2 regions of the Asticcacaulis sp. MM231 genome follow, and region 2 is predicted to be linked to the other one. Evidence: riboswitches for the same ligand, from Rfam matches in the RefSeq annotation. Region 2 holds a riboswitch; the other holds the start of a gene.

Region 1 (14,996 bases), 1.0 Mb from region 2:
AGGTGTTCGATGGCCTGCGGAATAGCGGGCTTGGCGCCGCTCATCTCCATGCAGACATCGTAGCCGTTGGCGATGCCGAGTTCATGCCTGACATCGTGCAAATCTTCCTTTGATACATCCACCGTGCGGATATCGGCAACCTTCGCCGCCAGGTCGAGACGATAGGGATTGATGTCCGTGAGCGTCACGCTGCGCGCGCCGATGAAGCGCGCCACAGCGGCCGCCATGATGCCGATGGGGCCAGCGCCCGTCACCAGCACATTGGCGCCGACCATATCGGTTTGCTGCACGGTATGGACAGCGTTACCAAACGGATCGAGCACCGCGCCCAGTTCGTTGCTAACGCGCTCCGGCAGGGGCACAACATTGAAGGCCGGCAGGGCCAGATATTGCGCAAAAGCGCCGGGGCGATTAACGCCGATGCCTTGCGTTTCCGGATCGAGATGGAAGTGGCCGGCGCGGGCGGCATCGCTATCCATATTGATAACGTGGCCCTCGCCGGAGACGCGCTGTCCGACCTTTAACGGACGGCTAACTCGCGCGCCGATGGCGACAATCTCGCCGGCAAATTCATGGCCAACCACCATCGGCACCGGAATGGTTTTTTGCGCCCATTGATCCCAGTTATAGATATGGACATCGGTGCCGCAGATGGCGGTGTGGGCAATGCGGATCAGCACGTCGTCCGGACCGCAATCGGGCACCGGCGCGGTGGTCTGCCAGATGCCGGGCTCGGCCTTGAGCTTGGCCAGCGCGGTCATGGTAGCGGGCAAGGTCTTGGCAGTGATGACAGGGCGCAGATCGTCCATCAGATCACCCCCAATTCGCGGCCAGCCTTGGTGAAGGCCGCGATCGCTGTGTCAATCTGCGCGAAGGTGTGCGCGGCGGAAATCTGCGTGCGGATGCGGGCCTGACCTTCCGGCACAACCGGGAAGGAGAAGCCGATGACGTAGATGCCCTCTTCGAGCAAACGGGCGGCCATGGCCTGCGCCAGTTTGGCATCGTGCAGCATGACCGGGATAATCGGGTGCGAACCCGGTAGCAGATTGAAGCCTGCCGCCGTCAGGCCGGCGCGGAAACGCTCGGCATTTTGCGTCAGTTGGGCGCGCAGGTGATCGCCGGTTTCGGCCAGTTCAATGGCCTTCAGGCTGGAGGCGGTGATCGAAGGCGCCAGGGCGTTGGAGAAGAGGTAGGGACGGGCGCGCTGACGTAGGAGGTCGATGACCGTCTTTTTCGCTGCGATATAACCGCCCATCGCACCGCCGAGCGCCTTGCCGAAGGTGCCCGTCAGGATGTCGACGTTCACGCCGGCGCGGGCAGGGGTGCCGGCGCCTTTGGGGCCGGTAAAGCCGGTGGCGTGGCAATCATCAACCATCACCAGCGCATCGTATTGCTCCGCCAGTTTGGCTATGCCTTCCAGGGGAGCGTAGTAGCCGTCCATGGAAAATACGCCGTCCGTGGCGATCAGAATGGTACGCGCCCCGTTATCGCGGGCAGCCTTGAGCTGAGTTTCCAGATCGGCCAGGTCGGCGTTTTTGAAGCGGTACTTTTTCGCCTTGCATAACCGCACGCCGTCGATGATCGAGGCGTGGTTCAGGCTGTCGGAAACAATGGCGTCCTCGTCGGTGAGCAGCGGCTCGAACACACCGCCATTGGCGTCGAAGCACGCAGCGAAAAGGATGGCGTCCTCCATGCCGACGTAAGACGCGATCTTCGATTCCAGTTGCTTGTGCAGGGTTTGCGTGCCGCAGATGAAGCGCACACTGGCCATGCCGGCGCCATATTCAAGCAGGGCGGCGCGGCCGGCTTCGATGACGTCCGGATGATCGGCCAGGCCGAGATAGTTGTTGGCGCAGAAATTGATGACCTCGCGTCCGTCCTCCAGTCGAAGCGCCGGGCGTTGCGGTGAGGCGATAACGTGTTCCGGCTTTTTCAGCCCGCGCGATTCGATATCGGCAAGGGTGGTTTCCACCCGTTCGTAAAAGGCTGTGCGCATGTGACCTTCGCTCTCAATTCCATTATATTGTATTTTTGTACAATATAATGCGAGCGGGTTCAAACGCATTTTCCACTATACAGCCGAAAAATCTACTATAATGGATCTTTTGTGGTGGGGATTATCCCGGCAGCACCACCAGCAAGGCTTCCAGCTTTTCGTTTCCGGTATTGCTGATGCTGTGCGGCACATCAGCGCGATAGCGCACCGTACTGCCGGCCAGCGCCTTTTGCTGCGCTTCCGCGGCGATGACCAGCGCTTCGCCGGAGAGGATGGACAGGTGCTCACGACTGCCCGAAGCGTGGGGCTGCGAGGTCAGCGAGGCGCCGGGTTCGATCTCCAGCCGATACCATTCCATATCGCCTGTGGTTTCCGGCGGGCTCAGGATCTGGAGCACGCAGTGGCCGTCCGCCGAATGGATGCGCGGCGTATTGTGCGCCTCCACCAGTTCAATCGCCTGTTCGCTTGCGTCGGCCGCTTCACCGATCAGGGTGGCGATATCGATGCCGAGCGCCTGCGTCAGCGCCCACAAGGTGGCGAAGGTGGGATTGGCCAGGCCGCGCTCAACCTGACTCAGCATCGAGCGCGAAATCTTCGACCGGCCGGCCATGTCATCGAGCGAAAGGCCCTGCTGTTTACGCAGGGCCTGCAAACGAGAGCCTATTTCAGGGGCTTTTCTGATCTTGTCCATGCGCCTTTTCTAAGCGCAAAACGGCGATCTTACCAGCGCGGATCGGACTCATGTGGCGGGATCTGCATCTCGTGCAGCAGAAGGGCGACGTGCTCGCTGTCATGACCCTTGCGGCCCAGCATGACCGAGCGCTGTGGCTTTGGTGGTGTCAGGCCGGCCTCGTGCAACACGGCGCTGACGCGGTTGTCGAACTCAGCCCGTAGGGCGGCCTTGCTGATGGAAATGCCTTTATGCAGCAAGGCCTCATCCACTTCGTCCATCATGAATAGCTCGTCGACGAAATGCGACATGTAGTCCATGCTTTTGACCAGGCGCTGATGGCTGAGGCAGGACGAATCCCCGAGGCGAATCATCCAGTCGCGGGCGAAATCGACATGGTAACCGACGTCGCGTACACTTTTTTCTGCGATATCGGCCAACTCCTTGTGCGAAGAGCCCGTCAGGGCCTCAAGGAACAGATACTGGTAATTGGAGAAGAGGAACTGACGCGCCAGGGTCTGGGCGAAATCGCCATTGGCCTGTTCAACCAGCAGGCAGTTGCGGAAATCGTGCGGGTCGCGGTGGAAGGCCAGGGCATCGGCGTCGCGTCCCTGTGGATCGTTCTTGGCCGCCAGTTCCAGCCAGAAGGTGGCTTGGCCTACAAGGTCAAGCGCAAGGCTCGACAGGCCAAGATCGACCTCAAGGCTCGGGGCGTGGCCGCACCAGGCGCTCAGGCGTTTGCCGAGGATCAGGGCGTCATCGCCGAGACGGAGGCTGTAATCGAAGATGGGATCTCTCATATTCCCTGTACCTTTTTCTTTGCGTTTAAAGGATGTAAACGCGCCCCTGCCGCAACAAACGAAAGATGCTGCACCGCATGGCAGCGCAGCATCTTGAATCGATTTCGGGGTGAAAACCGCTTGGCGACGTCCGTCTGGCGGACGGCCTGCCGGCGCGACGTGGCGATCGTTCCAGCGTTGTGAAATCGGCAAAGCAAACATATGTGCGGTTCTGTGGCGTTTTCTCTTATCGTTGAAAATACACTACAAAAAAGTCGACGCAGGGTCAATTTCAAAAACTGACACCTATGTCAAATTTATATAATATCGCGCAATTTGGGATAATTTCTCATGTTTCCGACGCTATTTGCAAATTTATGCTGCAGCGGTTGCGTTGAGCGATTCCTCAGCCGCCCATGAGCCGAATCGAGCAGGATCTGGGATCGGCTGAGGCGGCCTGTAAGGCGGTTGATGGCTGCGTCCTATTTTATTTTTCCCACAGGTTGAGAAGGACATCTGAAAAGGCTATCCAAAGAACAGATATTCTCCGGACGAGGTGCGCCGTACCCGGTTACGACAAGACGACGCCAAAACTGGAGTCGAGCCATGTTCAAAAATCCGAAACTGTGGGCGATTATCGCCATCCTGATCGCGATCGTGTCGGTGCAGCTTGGCGCCACGCTCAGCAAACACGTCTTTCCGCTAGTCGGTTCCGAAGGCACGACGGCGCTGCGCCAGTTCTTCGCCACGGTCGCGCTTTTGATCGTTTTCCAGCCATGGCGCGGCGGACCTGAGCGCAAGCACTGGCCGGTGCTGGCGCTTTATGGCGTCATACTCGGCATCATGAACCTGGTGTTTTACGCCTCGATTGACCGTATCCCGTTGGGAATCGCCGTGGCGCTGGAATTTTCCGGCCCGCTGGCCGTGGCGATCTTCGGTTCACGCAAATGGAGCGATTTCATCTGGGTGGGCTGCGCCGTGGCCGGCCTGTTGATCCTGTTGCCTTGGGGGGAGAGCAAGGGCGCGCTTGATCCGGTTGGCGTGGTCTACGCCTTGATCGCCGGCGTGCTATGGGGGCTTTATATCATTGTCGGCCAGAAGGTCGGCGACCGCGTCCATGGTGGCAAGGCGGTGGCGCTCGGCATGGCGTTTTCGACGATTTTCACGGTGCCGATTGGCGTGGCTTTTGCGGGTGCAGCCTTGTGGTCGCCCGCCATTCTGCTCTACGGTGTCGGTATCGGCATTCTGGCCAGCGCCATCCCTTATTCGCTGGAGATGATCGCGCTGAAGGCCATGCCCGCCAAGACTTTTGGCCTCATGATGAGCCTGGAGCCGGCGGTGGCCTCGCTGCTGGGGCTGGTTATCCTGCACGAACTGTTGACGCCCTTGCAATGGCTGGCAATAGCGCTGGTGATTATCGCGTCAGCGGGTTCCAGCCTGACGGCGAAGCGTGGATCGAACGACGCCACGGCTTAGCAAATCTCTTCCACTGTAAAGCGGAGGAGGTGCGGCCGTAGTTTCGCCGGAGGTGCATAACTGATTGCGGGGCTGACCCCTCCGTCAGCGACACCAGCCCTACGGGCTTCGCGCTGACACCTCCCCCGAACGCTTAGCTACAGGGGAGGAGGAAGTTTATTAAGCCGTGACGATCTCTCCATCTTCAATACGCACTGGCCACGGTGTCAATGACTGACCGGCGCACGGACCACCGACACAACGGCCGGAGGCGATCTGGAAAAGGGCGCCGTGCCAACTGCATGAGATAAGGTCGGCCTGCGGTGTCAGATAGTCGTCGAGCTCCTGTGCCAGCGGCAATCCGGCGTGCGGGCAGCGGTCGACATAGCCGTAATAGTCATTAGCCTTGCGCACCACGAAGCCGTGGAAGTGCGCTTCGCCAATCTGCAGCACGAAATTGCGTGCGGTCCTATCAGCGATCAGATTCGCCGGCCCCAGTTTAACGCCGGCGGGGGTGGTGAAAACACGTTCAATTTTAGTCAAGAGTTGGCTTTCATGATCAGCGGTTGGAATCCACCGTATCGGCATCGGGCTGATGACGCGGATGCGCGCGCACAAACGCCGGATGGTCATCGCAGCGTTCATTGACGGCGCGGATATTCGGATACGGATCGAGGCTGACACCGAAGCGCTGGGCGGAGAAGACTTGCGGAACCAGGTAGCAGTCGGCCAGGGTCGGTTCGCTGCCGAAGCTATAGCCCTTGCCGTGCTGACCGATCAGGGTTTCCAGCGCCGTGAAACCTTCGGCGATCCAGCCCTTGGCCCACATTTTCGTCTGGGTTTCGTCGGCCTGCCAGTCGTTCTTCAGTTCGCGCAAAACACGCAGATTGTTGAGCGGGTGGATATCGCAGGCGATCAGCGCCGCCATGGCCCTGACCGCGGCGCGATCGGCGGCGGCTGGCGGCAAAAGCGATGGCTCCGGGCAGGTCTCTTCCAGCCATTCCATAATGGCCGAACTCTGCGTCAGCACGTGGCCACCGATATCGAGCGCCGGCACCAGGCCTTGCGGATTGAGCGCCTTGTAGGCCGGATCATGGTGCGCGTTGCTGCGCAGGTCGTGGCTATGCGATTCGTAGGATAGTCCCTTGAGATTCAGGGCGATGCGAACGCGGTAGGCGGCGCTGGAGCGCCAGTAGTCGTGCAGCTTGAGCATGATCCTCGCCTTTGTTCTTATCTGGCAGGCGCTATGCGCCCGCGGCAGTCCCCAAATCCGATGCTGACAAAACCGTCAGCCTCAGCGCGTGCTCTTAAGATAAGCTCATCATGGTCTTCAAGAAAGGTGCGCGTCTCGTCTGACGGCAGGATCACGGGCTTTTTACCGCCTTCGGACAATTCGAGCAGGCTGCCGGCGCTGTCGGGTGTGGGGCCTGAGATCGTGCCGGTGCCAAGCAGATCACCGGTTTGCAGGTTGCAGCCATTGCTGGCGTGATGTGTGACCAGTTGCGCCGCCGTCCAGTACATATGGCGCGCCTCGCTTTGGCTCAAACTATAGGGCGGCAGGTTTTGCGCCCGCATGGCTTCGGTCTGGATCAGAACGTCCAGCTTGAGCCCCAGCGCGCCCGTGGCCTGATCGGCCTCGTCCCACAGATAGGGCAGGGGCTTGGGATCACCTTCCGGGCGTGCTTGTTGCGCCTGACGGAAGGGCGCCATGGCCTCCGGCGTGATGATCCACGGCGAGATCGTGGTCATGAAGTTCTTGGCGAGGAAGGGACCGAGTGGCTGGTACTCCCAGGCCTGAAAATCACGCGCTGACCAGTCGTTGAGCAGGCAATAGCCCGCGATATGGTGCGCAGCATCGCCGATATCGACAGGCATGCCGAGATCATTACCCTGACCGATCCAGATCCCCAGCTCCAGCTCAAAATCAAGTCGCTTGCTGGGTCCGAAGGATGGGGCTTCGGCGTCGGGCGCTTTGGTCTGGCCCTTGGGGCGGATAACCGTTGCGTCGGTCGGGTGGATCGATGAGGCGCGGCCATGATAGCCGATCGGCACGTGCTTGTAGTTGGGCAGCAGGGGATTATCAGGCCGGAACAGCTTGCCGACCGTCACCGCATGATGGATGCCGGCGTAGAAGTCAGTATAGTCGCCAATGTGCGTCGGCAGATGTAGGGTGCAGTCGGTGGCGCTATGCAGATAGGGTTCGGCGGAATCGGCATGGCGCGGATCGCTAAGTAATTGCGACATTTGCTGGCGCAGGCTTTTGCGTAAAGCTGGCGTGGCGAGAACCTGATCCAGCGTCACGCTGTCCTGCCGCAGGCCGGCCGCCACCAGCGCCTGTAACTCGATGATCTCATCACCGATGGCAACACCGGCGCGCGGCGCTTCATTCGCAGGGCTGAACAGGCCAAACGGCAGGTTCTGGATCGGGAAATCCCTATGCCCGCTGGCGCTGGCCACCCATGAGGTCAGTTTCGGATCGTGTGTCGCGTCTATCATTCTGGCTCCAGCGCTTGCGGCGCGTAGGTTGTTTAGGGGATCCACAGATTGCACAGATTATGCGGGCGCTACCGGGCCCTCGGTGTGCGAAACGACAATAGCGCTATGACGACGCGAAGCGTCAGTTTGCATTTTCACACGATAAGCTGCAACAAACGCGGAAAGGGTGCGGTAGCGCCCGCATAATCTGTGCAATCTGTGGATAAACTTTCTTACTTTTTCGGCAAATCGGCCTTTTTGAAATTGTCCCAGCACTGGTCGTAATCGCTCTGCAACAGTGGTGTTTCCATCGCATGCGTGGTGGGGATAAGGGGCAGGCGTGTCTCGAACATGAAGGCCATGGTGCCGTCGATCTTGTGCGGTTTCAGATCCGCAGCAATCGCGGCTTCAAAACTGGCCTTGTCGGGGCCATGACCGTTCATGCAGTTGTGCAAGGAGGCCCCTCCGGCTGCGAAGCCATCGGCCTTGGCGTCATAGGCGCCAGTGATCAGGCCCATGAATTCGCTCATAATATTGCGGTGGAACCAGGGCGGGCGAAAGGTGTGTTCGGCCACCATCCAGCGCGGCGGGAAGATGACGAAATCGGCATTGGCGGTACCGGGTGTTTCAGACGGCGAGGTCAGGACGGTGAAGATCGACGGATCGGGATGGTCGAAACTGACCGTGTTGATGGTGTTAAAGCGCCTGAGATCATAACGATAGGGCGCCAGATTGCCGTGCCACGCCACGACATCGAGCGGCGAATGATCGGTCCGCGTCGTCCATAGTCTGCCGGCGTATTTTTGCAGCAGTTCATAATCGCCGTCGATATCCTCGAAGGCGGCGACCGGTGTCTCGAAATCGCGTGGGTTGGCCAGTCCGTTGGCGCCGATAGGGCCCAGATGGGGCAGGCGGAAAGGATGGCCGTAGTTTTCCAGAATATAGCCCGCGGCATGGCCTTCAGGCAGGGCAACGCGAAATTTCACGCCACGCGGAATTACGGCGATCTGGAGCGGTCCGACTTTCAGGACGCCCATCTCTGTGAAAATGACCAGCCGACCCGATTGCGGCACGATAAGCCATTCACCATCGGCATTGAAGAAGGCGCAATTCATCGAACGGTTGGCGGCATAGAGGTGGATGGCCACGCCGGTCTGGGCCGTGGCATCGCCATTGCCGGCGTAGGTGATCAGGCCGTCGATGAAATCGACGGGCGCGACGGGTGCGGTCAGCGGTGACCAGCGCAGACGGTTGGGCGTCGGCGCGGCGAAGGTGGGGGCGTCACGATAGGGGATGAAAGGCGCATGGCTGGCTGACGGGCGCAGACGGTAGAGCCACGAACGCCGGTTGTCGTTGCGAGGCGCGGTGAAGGCCGAGCCGGAAAGCTGTTCGGCATAGAGCCCGAAAGGCACGGCCTGAGGTGAGTTTTGCCCGATCGGCAAGGCGCCGGGTATAGCCTCGGTGGAGACATGGTTGCCGAAGCCGGTCATGTACGCAGGGTTTTCTGTCATTGTTGTCTCCCTGTAGAAGCAAAATACCCAGCACCATTGCAGCGCAATGGTCCACCTCCCCGACAAGCGGGGAGGTGCAGATGTTCCTGCGTCTTAAGTCTTAAGCCACCTTGATAACCCCGCGACGGATCTGATCAAGTTCAATCGATTCAAACAGCGCCTGGAAATTGCCATTGCCAAAGCCCTGATTCCCCTTGCGCTGGATAACTTCGAAGAAGATCGGCCCGAAGGTGTTCTCAGTAAAGATCTGCAGCAAAATGCCTTCGCTCTCGACATCGCCATCGATCAGAATGCGGTTGGCCTTAAGGCGTTGCAGATCCTCACCGTGGCCAGGCACGCGCTTATCGATCAGATCGTAATAGGTCTCGATCGTATCCTGGAGCTTCACGCCGCGGGCGCGCAGCATTTCGACCGTATCGTAGATGTTGTCGGTGGTCAGCGCGATATGCTGGATGCCTTCGCCTTTGTACTGGCGCAGGAATTCCTCGATCTGGCTGGTGTCGTCCTGGCTCTCGTTGAGCGGGATGCGGATGGCGCCGTCGGGCGCGATCATGGCTTGCGAGAACAGGCCGGTCGCTTGTCCCTTGATGTTGAAATACTTCTGCTCTTCAAAGCCGAAAATCTGGGCGTAGAAGCTGGACCAGGTACGCATCTGGCCGCGCGCCACATTGTGTGTCAGGTGATCAAGCACTTGGAAACCAACGCTGTTGGCTGCCTCCGCCTCTTCTGCGCCTTCGATGGCGATCCAGTCAGCATAGAGATCGTGGTCGATGAGATAGAGCAGCGATCCGCCGATGCCTTGCAGCACATAGCTGCCGGCTCCGAGCGCGCCTTGGGCGGCATCGTAGGCGACGGCGCCGCTTTTCAGCGCCAGATCATAGGCTTTGGCGGCATCGGTGACGCGGAACCCCATGCCATTGGCCGAAGGGCCATGGTGCGCGGCAAATTCTTTCGCTTGCGGACTGGCTGAGGTGTTGAGCAGGAAGTTGATTGTGCCCTGCTTATAGCGCACGATGTCGCGCTCAGGGTGACACGAAGCGGCGACGAATCCCATCATCTCCAGTTGACGTGCCATGGCGGTGGTGTCGGGGCCTGTGAACTCGACAAACGCGAAACCATTGAGACCTAGAGGATTATCGTTCATGTTGGGCTCCTTGCAGATAGGGTTTCAGCGCAGCGGCGAAGCGCGGCAGGTTGCCCGCTTGCAGACCGGCGATGTTCATGCGACCGTTTTCCACCATGTAGATGCCATGCTTAACGCGCAGGTCGGCCACGGCTTCGCGGTTTAAGGGCAAGAGTGCAAACATGCCGCTTTGCTGCGCCACCGAAGCCAGTTGCGGCACGGCTTTCGCCAGTTCGGCACGCATGGTGTTGAGGCGGGTGCGCATCTGTTCAAGCTCGGTGAGCCAGATTTGCGTCAGGTCGGTCGAATTGAGGATGGTGCGCACAACCGCGGCGCCGTGATCGGGCGGCATCGACCACATGGCGCGCGCGATCAGGATCAGATTACCACGCGCACGCAGGGCGGCGGTGGCGCTGTCGGCCTTGACCCACAAGGCGCCGATGCGTTCGCGGTAAAGGCCGAAATTCTTGGAACAAGACGCGGCGATGATCGCTTCCGGCACGCTGTCGAGCAGGGTGCGCATGGCGTCGGCGTCGGCCTCCATGCCTTGCCCCAAGCCCTGATAGGCGATGTCGATCAGCGGGATCAGGCCCTTGCGGCTAACCAGTTCGCCGATGGTACGCCACTGAGCGGGCGTGAAGTCCGCGCCGGTCGGGTTATGGCAGCAGGCGTGCAGCAACAGCACGTCGCCGGTGCGGGCGCTTTCCAGTGCGGTCATCATCTCATCGAACAGCACGGTCTGCGTGGCCTGATCGAAGAACGGGTGTTCGAGGATGTGCAGACCGGCGGAGCGGATCAGGGCATGGTGATTGATCCAGGTCGGCGTACCCAACCAGACGCACGCTTCCGGATTGGCCTTGTGGATCAGTTCGGCTGCCAGGCGCAGGGCACCTGTGCCGCCGGGCGTCTGTACGCCGCAATAGCGGCTGTCCTCAGCGGTGCCCAAAACTCGTTGCGTCAGCAAGTCTATAAAATGCGCGTCGCCCTCGGCGGCCAGATAGGCCTTGCTGCTTTGCGTCTCGATCAGGTTGCGTTCGGCCATCTTGACGGCCTGCATAACCGGCGTGTGGCCGTTGTCATCGCCATACACGCCAATGCCTAGATCAATCTTGTTGGCCCGCGGATCGTTGCGCAGCAAATGGAGCAAGGTCAGCATGGCGTCGAGCGGCCGATCATCAAGCGCATCGAAAAGATGGGGGCGGGCCAGCAGATGGGAAGGCATGATGGTTTCCAATGTGATGATATCTTGTGAAACTATATGCCTGCCGTCGTGCACTTTCAATTCCAATTTCGTCATTATCCCGAGAAATAATACCTTTTGGGCTGGTCATCCGACGATAAATGACAAAGCTTTTTCGTCTGGATAGCTGATCCTTGCCAAGGTGGCGCTTCCGGAGCATGGTAAGGCTAGCGGCCCCGAACCGTTTCAACGAGCGGGCCTGTTCCGGGAGAGAGTATGAAAAACGCCTTTGTCACCCTTGCCACTATCTGCGCCTTAAATGCGTTTCCCGTATTCGCCGAAGCGCCGAAAGGTTTCGAGGTCGCCATCACGGTCGATGACCTGCCGTCGCATGGCGCGGTGCCGCCGGGCGTCAGCCGGGTCGATGTAGCGCGGGACTATCTGGCGGCGCTCAAGGCGCATAAGGTGTCGGGTGTCTATGGCTTCATCAATGCTATCCATATCAAGGCAGATCCGTCGAGCGCCGAGGTGCTGAAGATGTGGCGCGCGGCGGGTTATCCGCTCGGCAATCATGGCTATAGCCATATGAACATCAATGCCGGCGGGCTTGAGGCCTTCGAAGGCGACCTGATGGGCAATGAGCCCGTCCTGGCCGAGCTGATGAAGGGTGAAGACTGGCGCGTGCTGCGCTTTCCCTTCCTCAATGCCGGCACAGATCCGGCGCTGCACAGTGGCATCATGGACTGGCTGAAAGCGCACAACTACCGCATCGCCGACGTCACCATGAGCTTTAACGACTGGGCCTATACCGACACCTATGCGCGCTGCATGGCCAAGGGCGATGCGGCGACGATTGAAACGATGAAAGCGCAATATATGTTGGGCGTGAAGGCCTCCATTGCGCGGGGGCTGAGCGGTTCGGAAAAGGTTTACGGCCGGCAATTCCGCACGTCCTGCTGATCCACGAAGGCGCCTTTACCGCGCAGATGCTGCCGCAGGTGCTCGATACGTTCGAGGCTGCCGGTGCCCGTTTCGTCACGCTCGATCAGGCACAGAGCGATCCGGCCTATAGCGCGCCGAGCGAGCACCGGGGCGAGCAATTACTGATTGAGCGCACGGCGAAAGAAAAAGGTATCGACATCTGGAAGGATGCCCCCGCCGATGTCGATATCTCTAATCTCGCCAAGCTTTGCGTTTAGAAAGCTTCGGAAACGATCTCGCTGTCGCCTGAGAACCAGGCGCGCTTCATGCCTTGCGAGCGAAAGGGGACGATGACCTCGCCCTTGGCATTGAGGGCGATCAGGCCGCCTTCGCCACCCATATTGACGATTTGCTGTAAGGTGGCGTCGGCGGCTTCGCCGAGCGCCTGTCCGCCGGCGTGGCGGAAGGCCAGTTGCGCTGACGCGTTGACGCGGATGAAGTATTCGCCCTGACCGGTGCAGGACACAGCGGTCTGGCCATCGGCCCAGGTGCCGGCCCCGATGATCGGCGTGTCGCCGACGCGACCGGGCAGTTTACCGAAGACGCCGGCGGTTGAGGTGGCGGCGGCGAGGTGGCCGTAGCTGTCGAGACAGACGCAGCCGACCGTCCCGTGAGCCAATGTGCCAGGCGGGTGGTTGGATTCGAAGCGGCCGGCGCGAGTGAAATACTCGGCCTCGTCGGCGATGGGCTCAAAACCCTGCTCGTGAGCAAAGAGGCCTGCGCCTTCGCCGGCCAGCATAACGTGCGGGGTCTTTTCCATAACGGCGCGCGCCACCAGAACCGGATTGGCGAAACCTTGCAGGGCGGTGACCGCGCCGCAAGCGCGGTCGGCGCCATTCATCAGGCTGGCGTCGAGTTCATAGAAACCGGCAGCGTTGGGCGAGGCGCCTTTGCCCGCGACATAGAGGCCGGAATCTTCAAGCTGGCGGACCACTTCGGTGACGATATCGAAGGCTTTCGCACCATTAAGCAAGCTGTCACGGGCGAATTGCGCTATCTCGCGCATATTGGCGATTTCGACGGAATAGTCGCGGCCGGCCTTGGCACCGGCACCGCCATGCAGGGCGAGAGCGATCATGTGTAGTCTCCGTTAGGTTTGCCACCGGCTATGCCGCGAGGAGACTTTTGATGCAAGAGAAGAAAGGTGATCCACAGATTAAACAGATTAAGATCGGCGCACTTGCGCCGCCAACCTTGTTCAGAAACACGTCGCGAAGGCTTCAGGGACGCAACAGCGCGAACGCGTCTCTTAATCTGTGGATCAACCTGCCTTAATCCGCTGCGTGTGTAACCGGGCCGGTGACCAGGGTCTTGCGGCACAGCCAAACGGCCGGGATCAGCAGGATGATGATGATCGACGAGATGCGAAACAGATCGACCGTAGCCAGAAGGAAGGCCTGCGATGACACCTGCCGAACGATTACACTGATACCTTGAGCGGTGGTCAGGCCGTATTGAGTCGCCTGGTTCAGAGCATCACTCATTGGCTCGCTAAAACCACCCCCGCCCCCAGTATTGCCTGGATTGCCGGGCCCGCCCATAATCTCAGCCAGACGCGTCTGGTGCTGGCTTTCGCTGCGCTCCCAAATAGTGGTCACCAGCGAAGCGGCGAACGAACCGGCGATGATGCGAGCGAAGTTCGACAGGCCGGAGGCGGCCGGCACGCGCTCGGGCGGAATGCCGTTCAGTCCGATGCTGATGAAGGAGATGAAGAAGAAGCTCATCGCCGCACCCATGACGAGGGTGGGCAGCATCAGTTGGAAGAAGCTGGCCTCGGTGGTGTAGAGCGAGCGCATGAAGAAGGACAGGGCGAACAGCACCAGTGATACCGTGCCGAGGATGCGCGCGTCATAACGGTTGAGCATCCGGGCGGCAAACGGCGTCAGGATGACGGCGATTATGCCCGAAGGCGCGGCCACCAGGCCGGCCCAGGTGGCGATATAGCCCATATTGGTTTGCAGCCATAAAGGCATCAAGAGGTTGGCGCCGAAAAAGATGGCGTAGGCCACACAGAGCACCAGCGTACCGAAGGCGAAATTGCGCGTCTTGAAGAAGCTTAAGTCCACCATCGGGTTCTTGTCGTTCAGTTCCCAGATCACCCAGGCGATGAAGGCTATGATGGCGACAAGGGTTTCTACCACGATGGCCGGCGAGTTGAACCAGTCGACGTCCTTGCCGGTGTCGAGCATGACCTGCAGGGCGCCGACCCAGATGACAAGCAGGGCAAAGCCTGTGCGATCGATCGGGCGCTGATAGGTCGGGGTTTCGCGTGAAGCCATGCCACGCCAGCAGAAGAAGGCGCAGAAGGCGCCGACCGGCAGGTTGATGAAGAAGATCCACGGCCACGTGAAGTTATCGGAGATATAGCCCCCCAGAATCGGCCCGCAGATTGGGGCCACCAGCGTCGTCATCGACCAGATCGCCAGGGCTGTGCCGCGTTTATTGGGCGGGAAGATCATCATCAGCAGGGCTTGTGAGCCGGGGATCATCGGGCCAGACACCGCGCCTTGCAGGATGCGGAAGAAGATCAGCGAGTTGATGTTCCAGGCGATGCCGCAAAGGAAGGAGGCGATGGTGAACAAAAGCACCGAGGCGGTGAAGGTCTTCACCACACCGTATCGCCCCATCAGCCAGCCGGTGAGGGGCACGGATATGCCGTTGGATACCGCGAACGAGGTGATGACCCAGGTGCCTTGCGAGGTCGAGACGCCGAGATCGCCGGCGATGGTCGGCACCGACACGTTCGCGATGGTGCCGTCGAGCACCTGCATGAAGGTGCCGAGCGCCAGGGCTAGTGCGGTGATGGCCAGCAGGCTGCCGGTCATG
Region 2 (14,996 bases):
ATTCTGACCCAGGCTGTGACCAAGCCCTACGACCTGTCCGGGCTTGATAATTGTACCGCTATAGCTGCGGAAGTGACGAAGCTGGATAGCCTGCTGGGGGCTGATTTCGATGAGCCACCGGAGCCAGCCGACACCCGTACCATGCGTGAAAAAGGTGGTGAAGCCGCCGGCGACATGGCACGCGGTTCCGTGCGTAACGCCACGCGCGGCATTATCCCCTTCCGTGGACTGGTGCGTCAGATGACAGGCGCCGAACGTCATCAGAAAGACATGGATCGTGCCATACAGGCAGGCAAGGTGCGTCGCGCCTATCTCAAGGGGGTAGGCATGAACAAGAACTGCGCGCCCCCGGCTGCGCCGTCATGGTTCGTGCCTCGCGTTTACACCGATACCTATATGGATGCTGCGAAACCCAAGCCTTTGCTTGTGCCGGAAAAGCCGCGTAAGCGTTCCAGCCGGAAGCATTAAACCTCTTTGGTTTGCCAGCGACTAAGCAAATCGGCGCGCAAGATGTCGAACGTGCCGGTAATAATGGCGGCGCGTATCCGAATCATCAGAGCCTGGAAGAAGGCGATGTTGTGCCAGGACAACAGCATCTGGCCGAGAATCTCTTCCGATTTCACCAGATGGTGCAGGTAGGCTTTGGAATAGTCGCGGCTGGCTGGGCAATCGCTTGTCGCATCGAGCGGCGTGTCGTCCCCGGCGAAGCGCGCGTTTTTCATATTGAGCGGACCGTCCCAGGTCCACACCTGACCGTGACGGCCGGATCGTGTGGGCAGGACACAATCGAACATGTCGACGCCGCGCGCCACGCCTTCTAGCAGGTCAATAGGTTTGCCAACCCCCATGAGGTAACGCGGGCGTTCCCAAGGCAGGATAGTCGCGCAGAAATCGAGCGTATCACACATGGCTTTATGGCCTTCGCCCACGGCCAGGCCGCCGATAGCATAGCCGTCAAAGCCGATATCTAGCAAACGTTCGGTTGATTCCCGGCGCAGGTGCTCAAAGGTTGAGCCCTGCTGGATACCAAAAAGAGCTTGGCTGTCGCGGGTGCCGAAGGCGTATTTTGACCGCACGCCCCACCGCGCCGAAAGTTGCAGCGCCTGCTGCGCACGCTTTTCGTCAGCCGGATAGGAGACGCATTCGTCGAGTTGCATCACGATATCTGAGCCGAGCAGATCGGCCTGAATTTCGATGGACCTTTCCGGCGAAAGGACGTGCTTCGAGCCGTCAATATGGCTCTGGAAAGTCACAGCGTCTTCCTTGACCTTGGAAATCTTGGACAGGCTCATCACCTGAAAACCGCCGCTGTCGGTCAGGATCGGACCATCCCAGCCCATGAATTTATGCAGGCCGCCAAGACGCGATATCCGTTCGGCTGTCGGTCGCAGCATCAGGTGATAGGTGTTGCCGAGGATGATCTTGGCATTGGCCTGCTTCACCATGTCGAGCGTCAGCGCCTTGACGGTGGCGGCGGTGCCGACGGGCATAAAGATCGGCGTCGGGATATCACCGCGCGGTGTCTTCAGGACACCGGTACGCGCCTGACCTTGAGAGGCTTTAATTTCGAAGGGAAAAGTGCTCATCGTGATGTGTTACTCAACAGGCTGGCGTCGCCATAGGAGAAGAAGCGATAGCCGGTTGCTATAGCATGGGCGTAGGCCTTTTTCATGGTCTCGGTGCCGGCGAGGGCGCAGACAAGCATGAAGAGGGTCGATTTTGGCAGGTGGAAATTGGTCATCAGCATATCGCACGAGCGCACTTTGATGCCCGGCGTGATGAAGATAGCGGTTTCGGCTGCGAAGGGGTGGATGACACCGGCGTCGTCACAGGCCGATTCCAGCAAACGTAATGACGTGGTGCCGACGCAGACAACTCGACCACCAGCCGCGCGTACCGCATTGATGCGGTCGGCGCTGGCCTGAGTGATCATGCCGAACTCGGCATGCATGATGTGATCTTTGGTGTCATCGACCTTGACCGGCAGGAAGGTGCCGGCTCCGACATGCAGGGTTATATGCTCAACCTCGATGCCATTGGCAGTCAGCTTTTCCAGCAGGGCAGGGGTGAAATGCAGACCGGCCGTGGGGGCCGCCACAGAGCCTTCATCCCTGGCGAAGATCGTCTGATAGTCGCTCTTGTCCTGCTCGTCCTCGTGTCGTTTCGAGCGTATGTAGGGCGGCAGGGGCATGCCTCCGACGATATGCAGTCGCTCGATCAGCTCTTGCGGGCTGTGCTGAAAATCGAGCGTATACAGGCCATTGTCGTCCTTAGCCGAGACATGGGCACGAAGTTCAGCGGTGTCGCTTTTGAAAAGCAAGTCGTCGCCGGGCTTGACCTTGCGGCCCGGCTTCAGAAAAGCTTGCCACTGTGCGGCGCCAGTGCTTTTGACAAGTGTCGCCTCGATCACCACCTGGCTATCCGGCCTGACGCGCAGGCCATCGAGTTGCGTCGGTAAAACGCGGGTGTCGTTGACGATCAGCAGGTCGCCGGTGCGCAGACAATTAGCGATATCACCAACGCGGCTGTCGATCAGTGAGCCGTCAGCTTCAACGCGCAGAAGTCTGGCCGCCTCGCGCGGCTCCACGGGCCGCAGGGCGATGCGGTCATCGGGCAGGTCAAAGTCAAAATCGGAAATAAGCATGCGGTCTCAAAGCCGCAAAATACGCCAAGGTCAAGGATTATGTCGGCTGTACGACCGTAGCCGACTTTCGTGCCTTGATCCAGTCCAGACCTTCGTCGAAGGTGTTGAAGTTTTCCAGGGTACGTTGCGGAAAAAGGGCCTGAGTGATCGACAGGCGCGCCCGCACCAGAGGGTCGTCGCTGATGATGGCGGTAAAGCCGCCGGCATCGCGTCCCTGCGCAAGTTGATTCCACCGCACACTGAGGTCTTCGATCTCCTTACCCATGATCGTGCCGTCATAGCGACGCATGTCGAGGATGCTGTCATACTCCCAGACATTCGGCACATGAACGAGTTGAGACATCATGTTCCTGTTCACTGCATCGCCGTTCAGCGTGCCGATGTAGCGGATATTCATGATCTTGAGTGTCTCGTCGAGCGATACGGTAATTCGGGAGCGGGTCATGGGCGCAGTCCAGCTTAGACAGGATATCGGGCGGTAGGCCCATATCTTATCTAGCACATGCGTCTTAAGGCTTAATTGACGTAGGGTTACGCGCAGGCGTTGAACGCCTCATGCGACCTTGCGAATATACTCGTCGGCCTTGATCCATTCCAGTCCTTCATCGAAGGTGTCGAAAATGGCGATTTTGCGATTGGGCATGACGTCGAGCATGGCTTTCAGATTAAACGTCAGGTCGGGATTTCCGCCGACCAGAGCCATGCTGCGACCGCTGTCGCGTCCCCGCGTAAAGGCGGCCCATTTTTCCGTGAGAAAGCTGAGATAATCGCGTGAAAAATCCGCTTCGTAGCGGCGGAAGTCAAACAGGGCATTGAAAAGCCAAGGCGTTTCTACTGTAGCCAGTTGATCGATCAGATCGGGACCAGGCTCCTGCTCACAGCGCAGGGAATGCAACCGGATAATCAGGATCATATTGGCGCGGTCAACCGTGACCGAATACCGCGAACGCTTCTGCATATGCTTACACTACTCTACACTTCGGTTTACTAAACCATAGAGTGCGTGAAACGTTTTAATATGTCCTTAAGTGCGTAGGTTAATGCCCATAATCAAGACGGGGTCATTCTCATGAATGACCCCGTTAAGCGTTTGGTATGACTTAGACGTCGGCCGCGACCTTCATGGTCACGATCTTGCCGGGGGTACGCGGCGGCTCCCCCTTGGGCAGGGCATCGACGTTTTCCATGCCCTCGGTGACCTGACCCCAGACAGTGTACTGATTGTCGAGGAAGCGGGCGTCATCGAACACGATGAAGAACTGGCTGTCGGCCGAATCCGGGTTTTGCGAGCGGGCCATCGAGCAGATTCCGCGGACGTGAGGCTCCTTGTTGAACTCGGCCTTGATCTTCTTGCCGGAACCGCCAAAGCCCTGGCCCTGAGGATCGCCGCCCTGGGCCATAAAGCCGGGGATGACGCGGTGGAAAACGATACCGTCGTAAAAACCTTCGCGCGCCAGTTCCTTGATGCGAGCGACGTGGTTAGGCGCCAGATCCGGGCGCAGCTTGATGGTGACGGGGCCGGTATCCAGCGTCAGGATCAGGGTATTTTCGAGGTCTTCGGACATGATGTCTCCTTTGACAGTAAATTTGTGGTCCTGACATAGGGGCTCGTCAGGGCAATTGCAAAATAAAATCTAGGCGGTGCACTCGGCGGGTTTCTTTTCTTCCGGGCCATACATGGCGCAGGAACGGTCGATCTCATTCTGAATCATGTCGCAAGGATTGCTTTTATTGCAGGGTGGGTGCGTGGCGGGAGATACCATGATGCAGCGCTTAACAAGGCGATCAGCGGCAACCTTGCCGATGTCCGACAAACAGGTGCCATCCGTCGCGGTCGACGATGGCGCCAGTTCCTCCGTCAGGTTCGTAACCGATTCCGATGAAGACGCGACGGGCACGGCCTGAGCACTTTCGGTGCTGGTGTCGCTGGCGGGCGGTTTGGCGGGGGAGCAGGCGGCAAGACTAAGCGATGCGGCCAGCAGGGCGGTGGCAAGGCGCATGAACGCGTTCCTTCTGTTTGGGCGCCTTCTAGCAGCTACGGCTGTAAAGAAAAAATAGTTTCCGCAAACGCGGCAAAAACCAGTATAGACGCGCCATGAGTGATCAACCTGAAGATAAAGAGCCGCGCCGTAAGATGGTCAAGGCGCCGACCGGCGGCAACCTGTCCGGCCGTTCGAAAGGCCACACGGCCGTCAAGACGGCGAAATTTCGCACACAATCCTCCGCCAAGTGGCTGGAGCGCCAACTGAACGACCCCTATGTCCAGCAGGCCAAGGCCGAGGGCTGGCGGTCGCGTGCTGCTTTCAAGCTGATCGAAATCGATGAGCGGTTTAACCTGTTGCACAAGGGCGCCAAGGTTATCGACCTGGGCTGCGCGCCTGGAGGTTGGGTGCAGGTGGCGATCAAACGCGGCGCATCGCATGTGGTCGGTGTCGATCTGCTGCCGGTCGATCCGGTGCCCGGCGCCGATCTTCTGGAAGCCGACTTCACCGATCCGGCCATTGGTCCGCAACTGATGGACCTGATGGGCGGCAAGCCTGACGTCATCCTTTCCGATCTTGCGCACAATACGGTGGGCCACAAGCAGACGGACCACCTCAAGATCATGGGGCTGCTGGAAATGGCCGGCGATTTCGCGCTCGATAACCTCAAGCCCGGTGGCGCCTTTATCGCCAAGGCGTTTCAGGGTGGCGAGACCGAGCATCTGTTGCTCAAGCTCAAGGTGACTTTTGAAACGGTGAAGCACTTCAAGCCGAAGTCCAGCCGTGTCGGTTCGAGCGAAATCTATATAGTGGCGATAGGATTCAAGGGCTGATCCTTCCTTATTGCCGCTTTATAACTGTGAGGATAGGCTGCGGCCATTATGGAGGGGATGAGTATGAAAAAACTGATTGCTGCGGTTGTCGTTGTTGCGCTGGTGTTTCTGGCGATCTGGACCGTGCCCTACTGGACACATGGTTCCCGCGAAGTGACCGTCACCGGTGTTGACCACAAGATTCTCAGGCAAGGCGACAAGGTGAAGGATGTCTATCTCGTCTTCACCACCGACGAAACCTACAAGAATGTCGATAGTCCGGCTTATCTGAAATTCAACTCATCTGATATTCAGGGCAAACTCATTCAGACCGGCCGTTTCAGGATTTCCTATTATGGTTTCCGCATGCCGATTTTCTCGATGTACAAGAACATCACCAAGGCTGAGAAGGTCGATTAGTCGTCAGGCGCCTTTATTTTCGGACCTGCGCTTGTTATATAGGTTTTTGCTCCGGACGAGATGCGCCGTACCCGGTCAAGACAAGACGACGCTTTAGTTTGTATCACAAACACTGGAGCGCATTGTCATGCCATCATTTATATCCTTGCCGTGGGTCTACCTGATCGTCGCCGGATTGCTTGAAATCTGCTGGGCCATTGGCCTGAAATACAGCGCCGGCTTCACAAAACCTGTGCCGTCCATCTTTACCCTCGTTACGCTGGCGCTCAGCATGGTGTTGCTGTCGAAAGCCGCCAGTACCTTACCAATCGGCACGGCCTATGCGGTTTGGGTCGGTATTGGCGCACTTGGCGCGGCGGTAATGGGCATATTCCTGTTTCATGAGGCGGTGACTCCGCTGCGCATCCTCTTTTTGGTCATGCTGCTCAGTTCTATTATCGGCCTGAAGGCGACGGCGGGCTAGGCGCGTGATCGCTGCTTAAGCTTTGAAACAATTATTTTGCATCAACCTCTTTACCTCAAGGCCGGTTTCCCATAGGTACAAACCGCAAAATGGAGAGTCCCTTATGGATATACGCGAAGGCTTAACCTTCGACGACGTTTTGCTGGAACCCGGTCCCTCGGACGTGGTGCCCACTCAAGTCGATACGAAAACGAAATTCACCCAAACCATCAGCCTGAACATCCCGCTGGTCTCTTCGGCCATGGATACGGTCACAGAAGCACGCCTAGCCGTCGCCATGGCGCAGGCCGGTGGCATGGGCATTGTCCACCGCAATCTAACCAATGAAGAACAGGCTGAGGAAATCCGCAATGTGAAGCGGTTTGAGTCGGGTATGGTCATCAACCCGATTGTCATCTATCCCGACACCAAACTGGCCGAGGTTCGCGAGATCATCGCCCGCAAGCATATTTCCGGCTTCCCGGTGGTCGAGCGCGAGACAAACAAACTGGTCGGCATCCTGACGAACCGCGACATTCGCTTCGAAGGCGAGGGCTCCAAGTCAGCCGCCGAGGTCATGACGACGGAAAACCTGATCACGGTGCGCGAAGGCGAAGGTCAGGCGCGCGCGCGCGAACTGATGGCCAAGCATCGCATCGAGCGCATTATCGTCGTCAATGACGCCTATGCCTGCGTCGGTCTGATCACCGTCAAGGACATGGAGAAGCAACAGGCCTATCCTCTGGCCGCCAAGGATGCCGCCGGACGCCTGCTCGTTGGTGGCGCTTCCACGGTCGGTGATGCCGGCTTTGAACGTTCGATGGCGCTGGTCGAAGCCGGCGCCGATGTTATCGTCATTGATACGGCCCATGGTCACAGCATTCTGGTGTCGCAAGCGGTGCAACGCCTGCGCAAGGAAACCAACAAGGTTCAGATCGTTGCCGGTAACGTCGCCACCTATGACGCCACCCGCGCCCTGATCGATGCCGGCGCCGACGCCGTCAAGGTCGGTATCGGGCCTGGCTCCATCTGCACCACGCGCATTGTTGCCGGCGTCGGCGTGCCGCAACTGACCGCGATCATCGACAGCGTGCGGGCTGCGGCCGGCACCGGCGTGCCGATCATCGCTGACGGCGGCATCAAGTTCTCCGGCGATCTGGCCAAGGCCATCGCGGCGGGCGCCTCATCGGCCATGCTTGGCTCGATGTTCGCCGGCACCGAAGAAGCCCCGGGTGAGGTCATCCTCTATCAGGGCCGTTCCTACAAATCCTATCGCGGTATGGGGTCGGTCGGGGCCATGGCTTCGGGTTCGGCTGATCGCTATTTCCAGAAGGAAGTGCGCGACACCATGAAACTGGTGCCGGAAGGTATCGAGGGCCAGGTGCCGTTCAAGGGACCGATCGCTCCGGTTGTTCACCAACTCGTCGGCGGGCTTCGCGCCTCCATGGGCTATGTCGGTGCCCCTACAATCGAAGAGTTCCAGAAGCGCGCGCGTTTCGTGCGCATCACCGGCGCCGGTCTGCGCGAAAGCCACGTTCATGACGTGATGATCACGCGGGAATCGCCGAACTACCGCCAATAGCCATGCCGGCAGACCAGTAACTAAAGGGAGAAGTGCATGACTTACGAACTACGGGTACTGGTCTGGGCCGCTATTCTGGGGCTGGTTCAGGTGGGGCTGCCGCCGATAGCGGCCATGTCGCGCAAGGGCTATGCCAAATGGAACGCCGGCCCGCGTGATACGGATTTCGACACAGGGCCCATAGCGGGGCGCCTTAACCGCGCCTTTGCTAACTTCATGGAAACCTTTGCTTTCTTTGCGGTTATCGTGCTTGCGCTCGCCTTCCTTGGCAAGTCAAGCCCGGTGTCGATCTGGGGCGCTCAGGTTTATCTGGCGGCCCGCATCGTTTATATTCCGCTCTATGCGTTCGGTGTCGTTGGCGTCCGTTCGCTGGCCTGGATTGTTTCGCTCATCGGCATTGTCATGTGCCTCTATACCCTGTTTGTTTAAGGATCTGATTTGACCCCCGCTGCCCGACTTCAAGCCGCCGCCGATATCCTCGATCAACTTTCGGGAACCCGTGCGACTGTTGAAGCCGTGCTGAAACAGTGGGGGCAGGTCAATCGCTACGCCGGCTCCAAAGACCGTCGCGCCATTGCAGATCGCGTCTATCGCTGCCTGCGCGCCAGACAACGCCTGTTGTGGGCTATGGAGATGACTGAGAAATCGCCAGCGCAGGGACGAGCGCTGGTTCTGGCTTCGCTGTCGCTGATCGACGCCATGCCGATCGAAGACATTGAAAGCTTTTTTGGCGGCGAAGGGTATGGGCCCAAACACCTGACCGCTCATGAACGCGAACGCCTGGCGGCGGGGGAGGGCGAGGCGCCCGCCTGGGTCACCACCGGTCTGCCGGAGTTTGTTGTTTCGCGCTTCGAACAGCAATTCGGCAAGGCATGGACCGCCGAGGCCACCGCCCTGATGATGCCGCGCGCGCCGATCGATCTGCGCGTCAATAGCGCAAAGGCAAACCGTGCGGATATGATGGCGGCGCTTGAAGCCGAAGGATTGTCGCCCGAACCAACACCGTTCTCAAAATACGGCATCCGGCTGACGGCAGAGCCGCCGCCCAATCTCGTCAAGCTCGATATCTACCAAAGCGGTCAGGTTGAAATTCAGGACGAGGGCTCACAACTCGCGGCCTTTATCGCCGGTGCCGGTCTTTTGCCCGGCGCCGCTAAGGTGGTCGATTTCTGTGCTGGCGGTGGCGGCAAGACACTTGCGCTTGCGCAGATGATGGACGGGAATGGTGAGGTTTACGCCTGTGATGTCGTGGGAAAGCGCCTGAAAGCCATTGAGCCGCGCCTGATCCGTGCCGGCGCTAACGCACATTTTATCCACTTCTTTGATCCCGACGATGCCGCCCAACTCGAAGTGCTGAAAGGCGCCGATCTGGTTCTGGTCGATGCGCCATGCTCCGGTTCCGGCACCTGGCGTCGCCATCCCGAAGATGCGCATCGTCTCGATGAGGCCAAGATTGAAGGTCTGCATACCCTGCAAAACCAAATTCTCGACCGTGCCGCACAATGCGTGAAGGTGGGCGGGCGTCTCGTCTATGTCACCTGCTCGGTGCTGGATGATGAAAACGCCCAGACCGCCGACGCTTTTGAAGCGGCACATCCCAATTACGACGCCCTGCCGATCCATACCCTGCTAGAAAACAGCACGCTCTATATCGATCACGCGGCGCGCCTGAACAAACTGGCCAAAACTGGCCATCGCCTATCGCTTACACCCCATACCACCCAGACCGACGGCTTCTTTATCGCCGCCTACACACGGACCCAATAATCATGGCTTCGCCTCACCACGAGACTTCTTCTTATTATCGATTTCGGATCGCAAGTTACCCAGTTAATCGCACGTCGCGTCCGCGAATGCGGCGTCTATTGCGAAATCCACCCCTTCACTAAGGCCGCCGACAAGATCGATAGCCTGCGCCCTAAGGCGGTCATCCTGTCGGGTTCGCCGCACAGCGTCATCGATGAAGGTCCGCGGATCGACGCCAAACTGTTCGACATGGGGGTGCCGGTGTTCGGCATCTGCTATGGCGAGCAACTGATGTGTGAATTGCTGGGCGGCAAGGTCGAAAGTGGCCATGACCGCGAGTTTGGGCGCGCCGAGATTACCGTCAAAGGTCAGTCGCCGATTTTCAAGGGCCTCGATCAGGTCGAGACGGTATGGATGAGCCATGGCGACCGCGTCACCGCCATTCCGCAGGGCTTCGAGGTCATCGCCACGTCGGAAGGCGCGCCCTATGCCGCCATCGCCGATGAAAAGCGCAAGTTTTACGCTGTGCAGTTCCACCCGGAAGTGGTGCATACCAAGCGCGGCACCGATATGATCCGCAACTTCCTGTTCGAGATCGCCGGCTTCTCGGGCGACTGGTCGATGTCGGCCTTCCGCGAGGAAATGGTCGCCAAGATCCGCGCCCAGGTCGGCACCGGCAAGGTCATCTGCGGTCTGTCCGGCGGGGTTGATTCCTCGGTCGCCGCCATCCTGATCCACGAAGCGATCGGTGAACAACTGACCTGCGTGTTCGTTGATACCGGCCTGCTGCGTAAGAACGAAGGCGAACAGGTCGTCTCGCTGTTCCGAAACCACTACAATATCCCGCTGATCCATGTGCAGGCGCAAGAGAAATTCCTCGGCGCCCTGGCCGGTGAATCCGATCCCGAAAAGAAGCGCAAGACCATCGGCAAACTGTTCATTGACGTCTTCGATGAAGAGGCCGGCAAGATCGACGGCGCCGAATTCCTGGCCCAGGGCACGCTTTATCCCGACGTGGTCGAGAGCATCTCTCCCCACGGCGGGCCTTCGACGGTCATCAAGTCGCACCACAATGTCGGCGGTCTGCCCGACTATATGAAGCTGAAACTGGTTGAGCCATTGCGCGAACTCTTCAAGGATGAAGTGCGGGCGCTCGGCCGCGAACTGGGTCTCGACGCCGCCTTTGTCGGGCGCCATCCGTTCCCCGGGCCGGGCCTGGCCATCCGCATTCCGGGCGAAGTGACGCCGGAGAAGGTCAGGACGCTTCAGGACGCCGACGCCATCTACCTCGATGAAATCCGCAAGGCTGGTCTCTACAATGACATTTGGCAGGCCTTTGCCGTGCTGCTGCCGGTCAAGACGGTCGGCGTCATGGGCGACGCCCGCACCTATGAAGACGTGCTGGCCCTGCGCGCGGTCACCTCATCCGATGGCATGACGGCCGATTTCTATGAATTCCCGTGGGCCGTGCTTGGCCGTTGCGCCACCCGCATCGTCAACGAAGTCCGCGGTGTCAACCGCGTGGTCTATGACGTCACCTCGAAGCCGCCCGGCACCATCGAGTGGGAATAAATCAGGCGACAGCCTCATACGACATCGAACGGACCCTCAATGCTGACCCTTTATGGTATTCCCAACTGCGACACGGTGAAAAAGGCACGCGACTGGCTCGACGCCAATCGCGTCGCCTACGCCTTTCATAACTTCAAGACGGACGGCATTGACGAAGTGCATCTGAAGATCTGGTGTGCAAAGCTGGGTTGGGAAAAGGTGCTCAACTGGGCCAGCACCACCTTCAAGGCCTTGCCGGATGCAGACAAGCACAATCTGAACCAGGAAGATGCCATTGCCCTGATGATCGAGCAGCCGTCGATGATCAAGCGGCCTGTTTTCGAGAAGGACGACATCCTGATTGTTGGTTTCAAGCCCGATTTGATCGACCCGAAGACCCTTCGCTAGTTTATCCGCGTCCAGATTTCGGTGCGGCAGATACGGCCGCCCAGGATACATTCGCGGGTGAGCAGTTTGCCGCCGTCGAGCGTGACGGTGCCGGGATAGGTCTTGCCGTCATCGGGATTGGAGGCGTAGCCCTTCCAGCTCGTGGCGGTTTCGCGTTTCAGGTCATGAAACACGGTGTCGCCGATATGCGCCTTGCTTTTGGCGTCCGGTTTGCTCCAGACCAGTTTGCCGCACACGCCGTCAGGGCACGGTGCGAAGGTGACGCGCTCACGGCCATCGGAACGTTGCCATGTACCGCCAAGGTCAGCGGCCAGTGCCATGGTCGGCGACAGCCACAAGGCTGTCAGGGTAAGGGATAGAATTAAGCGCATCGACGCCCCCGCGAGATAAGACGGCCATGATAGCCTGTCCTGCTGTAGGTTCCGTTAATCGCCGATGGTGTCGTGCGCGCCGGCATCTCCCTTGCGCCAATAGCCTGACGCCCTGATCCATTGTGGTCTGGCGCCGTGGTCCTCGATCAGATGCGTGCGGATGAGTTTCGCCTGCGAACTTTCACACGCCACCCAGATGTGGAGGTCGTTCTGCGGCAGGTGCAGGCCTCTCAAGGCTTCGAGCAGGCTGTTATTCTGTGTCGCCTGACGATAGACCCAGTGAACGCGCAGATCGGCGCGGGTATTGAAGTGCAGGCGGTCATCGAGGCTATCGACCTCAGCCACAACACAGACCGGCGTGCCGGCGGGCATCTCTTCGAGCCTGCGGGCGATGGCGGGCAGGGCCGTATCATCGCCAATCATCACATGGCCATCGAAGGTTTGCGGGATCAGCATGGAGCCGCGCGGACCGCCGATATTGAGGGTATCGCCGATTTTGGCGTTCATCGCCCATAGAGTTGCCGGACCGGCATCATGGAGAGCGAACTCGATATCGAGCGTCTGGGATTTGGCATCAAACTGGCGTGGGGTGTAGTCGCGCATGACTGGCTTTGGGCCCTCAGACACCGCACCCATGACGGGTAGGGTCAGAATACCGGTTTCCGGGTCGGGGAAGAACAGCTTGACGTGATCATCGAAGCCCAGCGACTGAAAGCCCCCGAAATCGCCATGGAGACCGATGCGGATCAGGTGAGGGGTGAGTTGGCGTACACCCGTTACCGTCAGTTCCCGCAGACGCGTTTCATAGCGGACACGTGTTATCGAACGCCCATCGATATGCGTATCCATGGCTATAACCTTTCGATCTTTTTGGCGACCTCGTCGATCAGGTCGACGATGGCTTCGATCTCAACCTTACCCATGGGCTTCATGCCGCGCGCCTTGAGCGATGCCCTGAGATTGCCCATGGCGCGGAAGATCGGGCTGTAATCGCCGTGTTCGCTGGTCTGGCCATCCATCTGGCTGAACAGTTCGGTGACGGCGGCAGCCTTGTCTTCAAGAAATGCCTTGCCGGCGTCGGTGATCTGGGCCGATTTGCGGCCGTCTTCGCCCGGGGTGATGGTGATGAAACCTTCGTCTTCCAGCCAGCTCAGTGTGGGGTAGATTACGCCGGGGGAAGGGCTGTAGGCGCCATTGAACCGTTCTTCGATCGCTTTGATCAGTTCGTAGCCGTGGCTGGGTTTTTCGTCGATGAGCTTAAGCAGGACCAAACGCAAACCGCCGTGACCAAAGCCCATTCTGCCACGGTTCAGGCCATCGCGACCGCCGCGCATGCCACGGAAACGCTCCATAATAGCTTCGCGTCCGCCGCCGAAGTCGCGACCAAAGCCGTCACGATGGCTGAAATTGCGGTCAGGCTGAGCGCCGTGTCCGCGATGATGAAAAAAGCCTCGCATGCGAGTCTCCTATAATTAGAGTGTAATCAGATATATCGATATTTGGCGTATTTGCGAGTTGATTGCAAATATTTTCGTTTCGATGCATTTCAGATATATCTAAATTGCATCTAATTCAAGAGGGCGACCAAATTATTTTGATTACGGAAACTTAATGCGAAACACTGCATCCAAAGGCAGGGTTGCGTGCCTCTTATAAACAAAGGGCGGCTTTTCTGCCTTCCCCGAACCTCTTTCAAGGAGTTTATCCATGAATTTACCGCATGAAATCATTCCCATCATAGCAATCCTGATGGTCTTTGGTATGCCTATCGCCATTGTAGCGATTGTTCGTATCGGTAAGTCGCGCGACAATGCTGAACTTCAAAAAACCCTGCGTATGTCTATTGAAAAAGGCCAGCCCTTGCCGACCGAGTTTCTCGACAGTCTGCAAAAAAGCCAGGTACGTGTGAAAACCCCGGCTAACGACATTCGTACCGGCATTATCCTGATCGCGATCGCATTGGGAGTTGTAGTCTGGAATTTTCTCGATAACGGCTACACGGTTGACGAAATGTCAGGCTTGGCTGCCATTCCGGGCTTCATTGGTGTTGCCCTGCTTATTTTGGGCCTGATCGGCAATCGCAAGCAATAAGTCGATAGCGGCAACCCGGAGCAAACTGAACCATGGCCCTGGCCAGCGACAAGCCTGACCTGACGCGACAATCGGATGTTGACCTCGTGCGCCTGAGCACGGCGGGTGACAAGCCGGCGTTTGCCGAACTGGTGCGCCGCCATGGCGGCGGTTTGCGTATCCATCTGCGCCGGATGGGCGCGCAGGGCGCCGATGCCGACGACATGGCGCAGGAGGCCTTTATGAGCGCCTACGAGCACCTGGCCGAGTATCGTTTCGATGGCCCCTTTACCGGCTGGCTCAAGCGGATTGCCTCTCGGCGTTATTTGCGCAAAGTGCGCAACAACAAGAAGTATGTGCTGACCGATGATATCGGCGCTTATGAACCCGAGCCCATCGCCCACGAAGGTGAATTTCGCGCCCACAATCTCGATGCGGCTTTAAATCGCCTTAAACCTGTGGAACGACTATGCGTCACGCTCAATTTCAGCGGCGACCTGTCCCATCAGGATATAGCCGATGAACTTAAAATTCCGCTTGGTACAGTGAAAAGTCATATCCGGCGTGCGCTGGATCAGTTGAAGATTATCCTGAGCGTGAAGTCCGCTCCCGTACTGGAAACAGGAACATGAGTGATTTGAACTTGAAAGACGACGATATCGGCGATCTGTTCGCCGCTGCGCCGGTTTACGACGATTCTGAGGCTTTTCAGGCGCGCGTCATGCGGGGCTTGCGCTTTAACCTGTGGCTGCGTCAGGGAGTGGTCGTGCTCGCCGGCTTTGTCGGCGGGCTCTATGCTCTGGCGCAATTCATCCATATGCCAAATTGGGCCGGCGGCGAGGGCGGCTCTGCCCCAAAGGTCGCCACGGTGACGCTGACAAAAGCCGCAACTGAAACCGACGAAACCTTGCGCGCCGGCGTCGAATTTTTCGATGGCATGGGGAAATCCGCCATGAGCCTGATTGAAT

The links. Region 2 has a riboswitch for guanidine ahead of ABQ278_RS08535 (SMR family transporter). Riboswitches for the same ligand answer to the same signal wherever they lie in the genome.
Region 1: another riboswitch for guanidine. It lies ahead of ABQ278_RS13435 (DMT family transporter); the one in region 2 lies ahead of ABQ278_RS08535 (SMR family transporter).

What each region holds. Positions count from the first base shown of each region.
Region 1 is NZ_OZ075108.1:2,728,069-2,743,064, reverse strand. It holds gene tdh (L-threonine 3-dehydrogenase) at 1-761, opposite strand, end outside; gene ABQ278_RS13450 (glycine C-acetyltransferase) at 809-1,996, opposite strand; gene ABQ278_RS13445 (XRE family transcriptional regulator) at 2,118-2,687, opposite strand; gene paaC (1,2-phenylacetyl-CoA epoxidase subunit PaaC) at 2,717-3,466, opposite strand; guanidine-III (ykkC-III) riboswitch at 3,967-4,036, shown strand; gene ABQ278_RS13435 (DMT family transporter) at 4,052-4,921, shown strand; gene ABQ278_RS13430 (Rieske (2Fe-2S) protein) at 5,081-5,488, opposite strand; gene maiA (maleylacetoacetate isomerase) at 5,460-6,113, opposite strand; gene fahA (fumarylacetoacetase) at 6,131-7,396, opposite strand; gene hmgA (homogentisate 1,2-dioxygenase) at 7,609-8,886, opposite strand; gene hppD (4-hydroxyphenylpyruvate dioxygenase) at 8,987-10,030, opposite strand; gene ABQ278_RS13405 (amino acid aminotransferase) at 10,020-11,231, opposite strand; gene ABQ278_RS13400 (polysaccharide deacetylase family protein) at 11,466-12,149, shown strand; gene ABQ278_RS13395 (hypothetical protein) at 12,176-12,388, shown strand; gene ABQ278_RS13390 (isoaspartyl peptidase/L-asparaginase) at 12,385-13,248, opposite strand; gene ABQ278_RS13385 (DHA2 family efflux MFS transporter permease subunit) at 13,442-14,996, opposite strand, start outside.
Region 2 is NZ_OZ075108.1:1,732,658-1,747,653, forward strand. It holds gene ABQ278_RS08490 (hypothetical protein) at 1-468, shown strand, start outside; gene tgt (tRNA guanosine(34) transglycosylase Tgt) at 465-1,586, opposite strand; gene queA (tRNA preQ1(34) S-adenosylmethionine ribosyltransferase-isomerase QueA) at 1,583-2,644, opposite strand; gene ABQ278_RS08505 (hypothetical protein) at 2,682-3,089, opposite strand; gene ABQ278_RS08510 (hypothetical protein) at 3,198-3,602, opposite strand; gene ABQ278_RS08515 (peptidylprolyl isomerase) at 3,745-4,209, opposite strand; gene ABQ278_RS08520 (hypothetical protein) at 4,279-4,644, opposite strand; gene ABQ278_RS08525 (RlmE family RNA methyltransferase) at 4,740-5,459, shown strand; gene ABQ278_RS08530 (DUF1523 family protein) at 5,523-5,858, shown strand; guanidine-III (ykkC-III) riboswitch at 5,883-5,953, shown strand; gene ABQ278_RS08535 (SMR family transporter) at 6,004-6,321, shown strand; gene guaB (IMP dehydrogenase) at 6,425-7,882, shown strand; gene ABQ278_RS08545 (MAPEG family protein) at 7,919-8,311, shown strand; gene ABQ278_RS08550 (RsmB/NOP family class I SAM-dependent RNA methyltransferase) at 8,321-9,649, shown strand; gene guaA (glutamine-hydrolyzing GMP synthase) at 9,683-11,200, shown strand; gene ABQ278_RS08560 (arsenate reductase) at 11,240-11,587, shown strand; gene ABQ278_RS08565 (DUF2147 domain-containing protein) at 11,584-11,958, opposite strand; gene ABQ278_RS08570 (siderophore-interacting protein) at 12,013-12,807, opposite strand; gene ABQ278_RS08575 (PadR family transcriptional regulator) at 12,810-13,415, opposite strand; gene ABQ278_RS08580 (DUF6249 domain-containing protein) at 13,666-14,049, shown strand; gene ABQ278_RS08585 (sigma-70 family RNA polymerase sigma factor) at 14,082-14,660, shown strand; gene ABQ278_RS08590 (hypothetical protein) at 14,657-14,996, shown strand, end outside.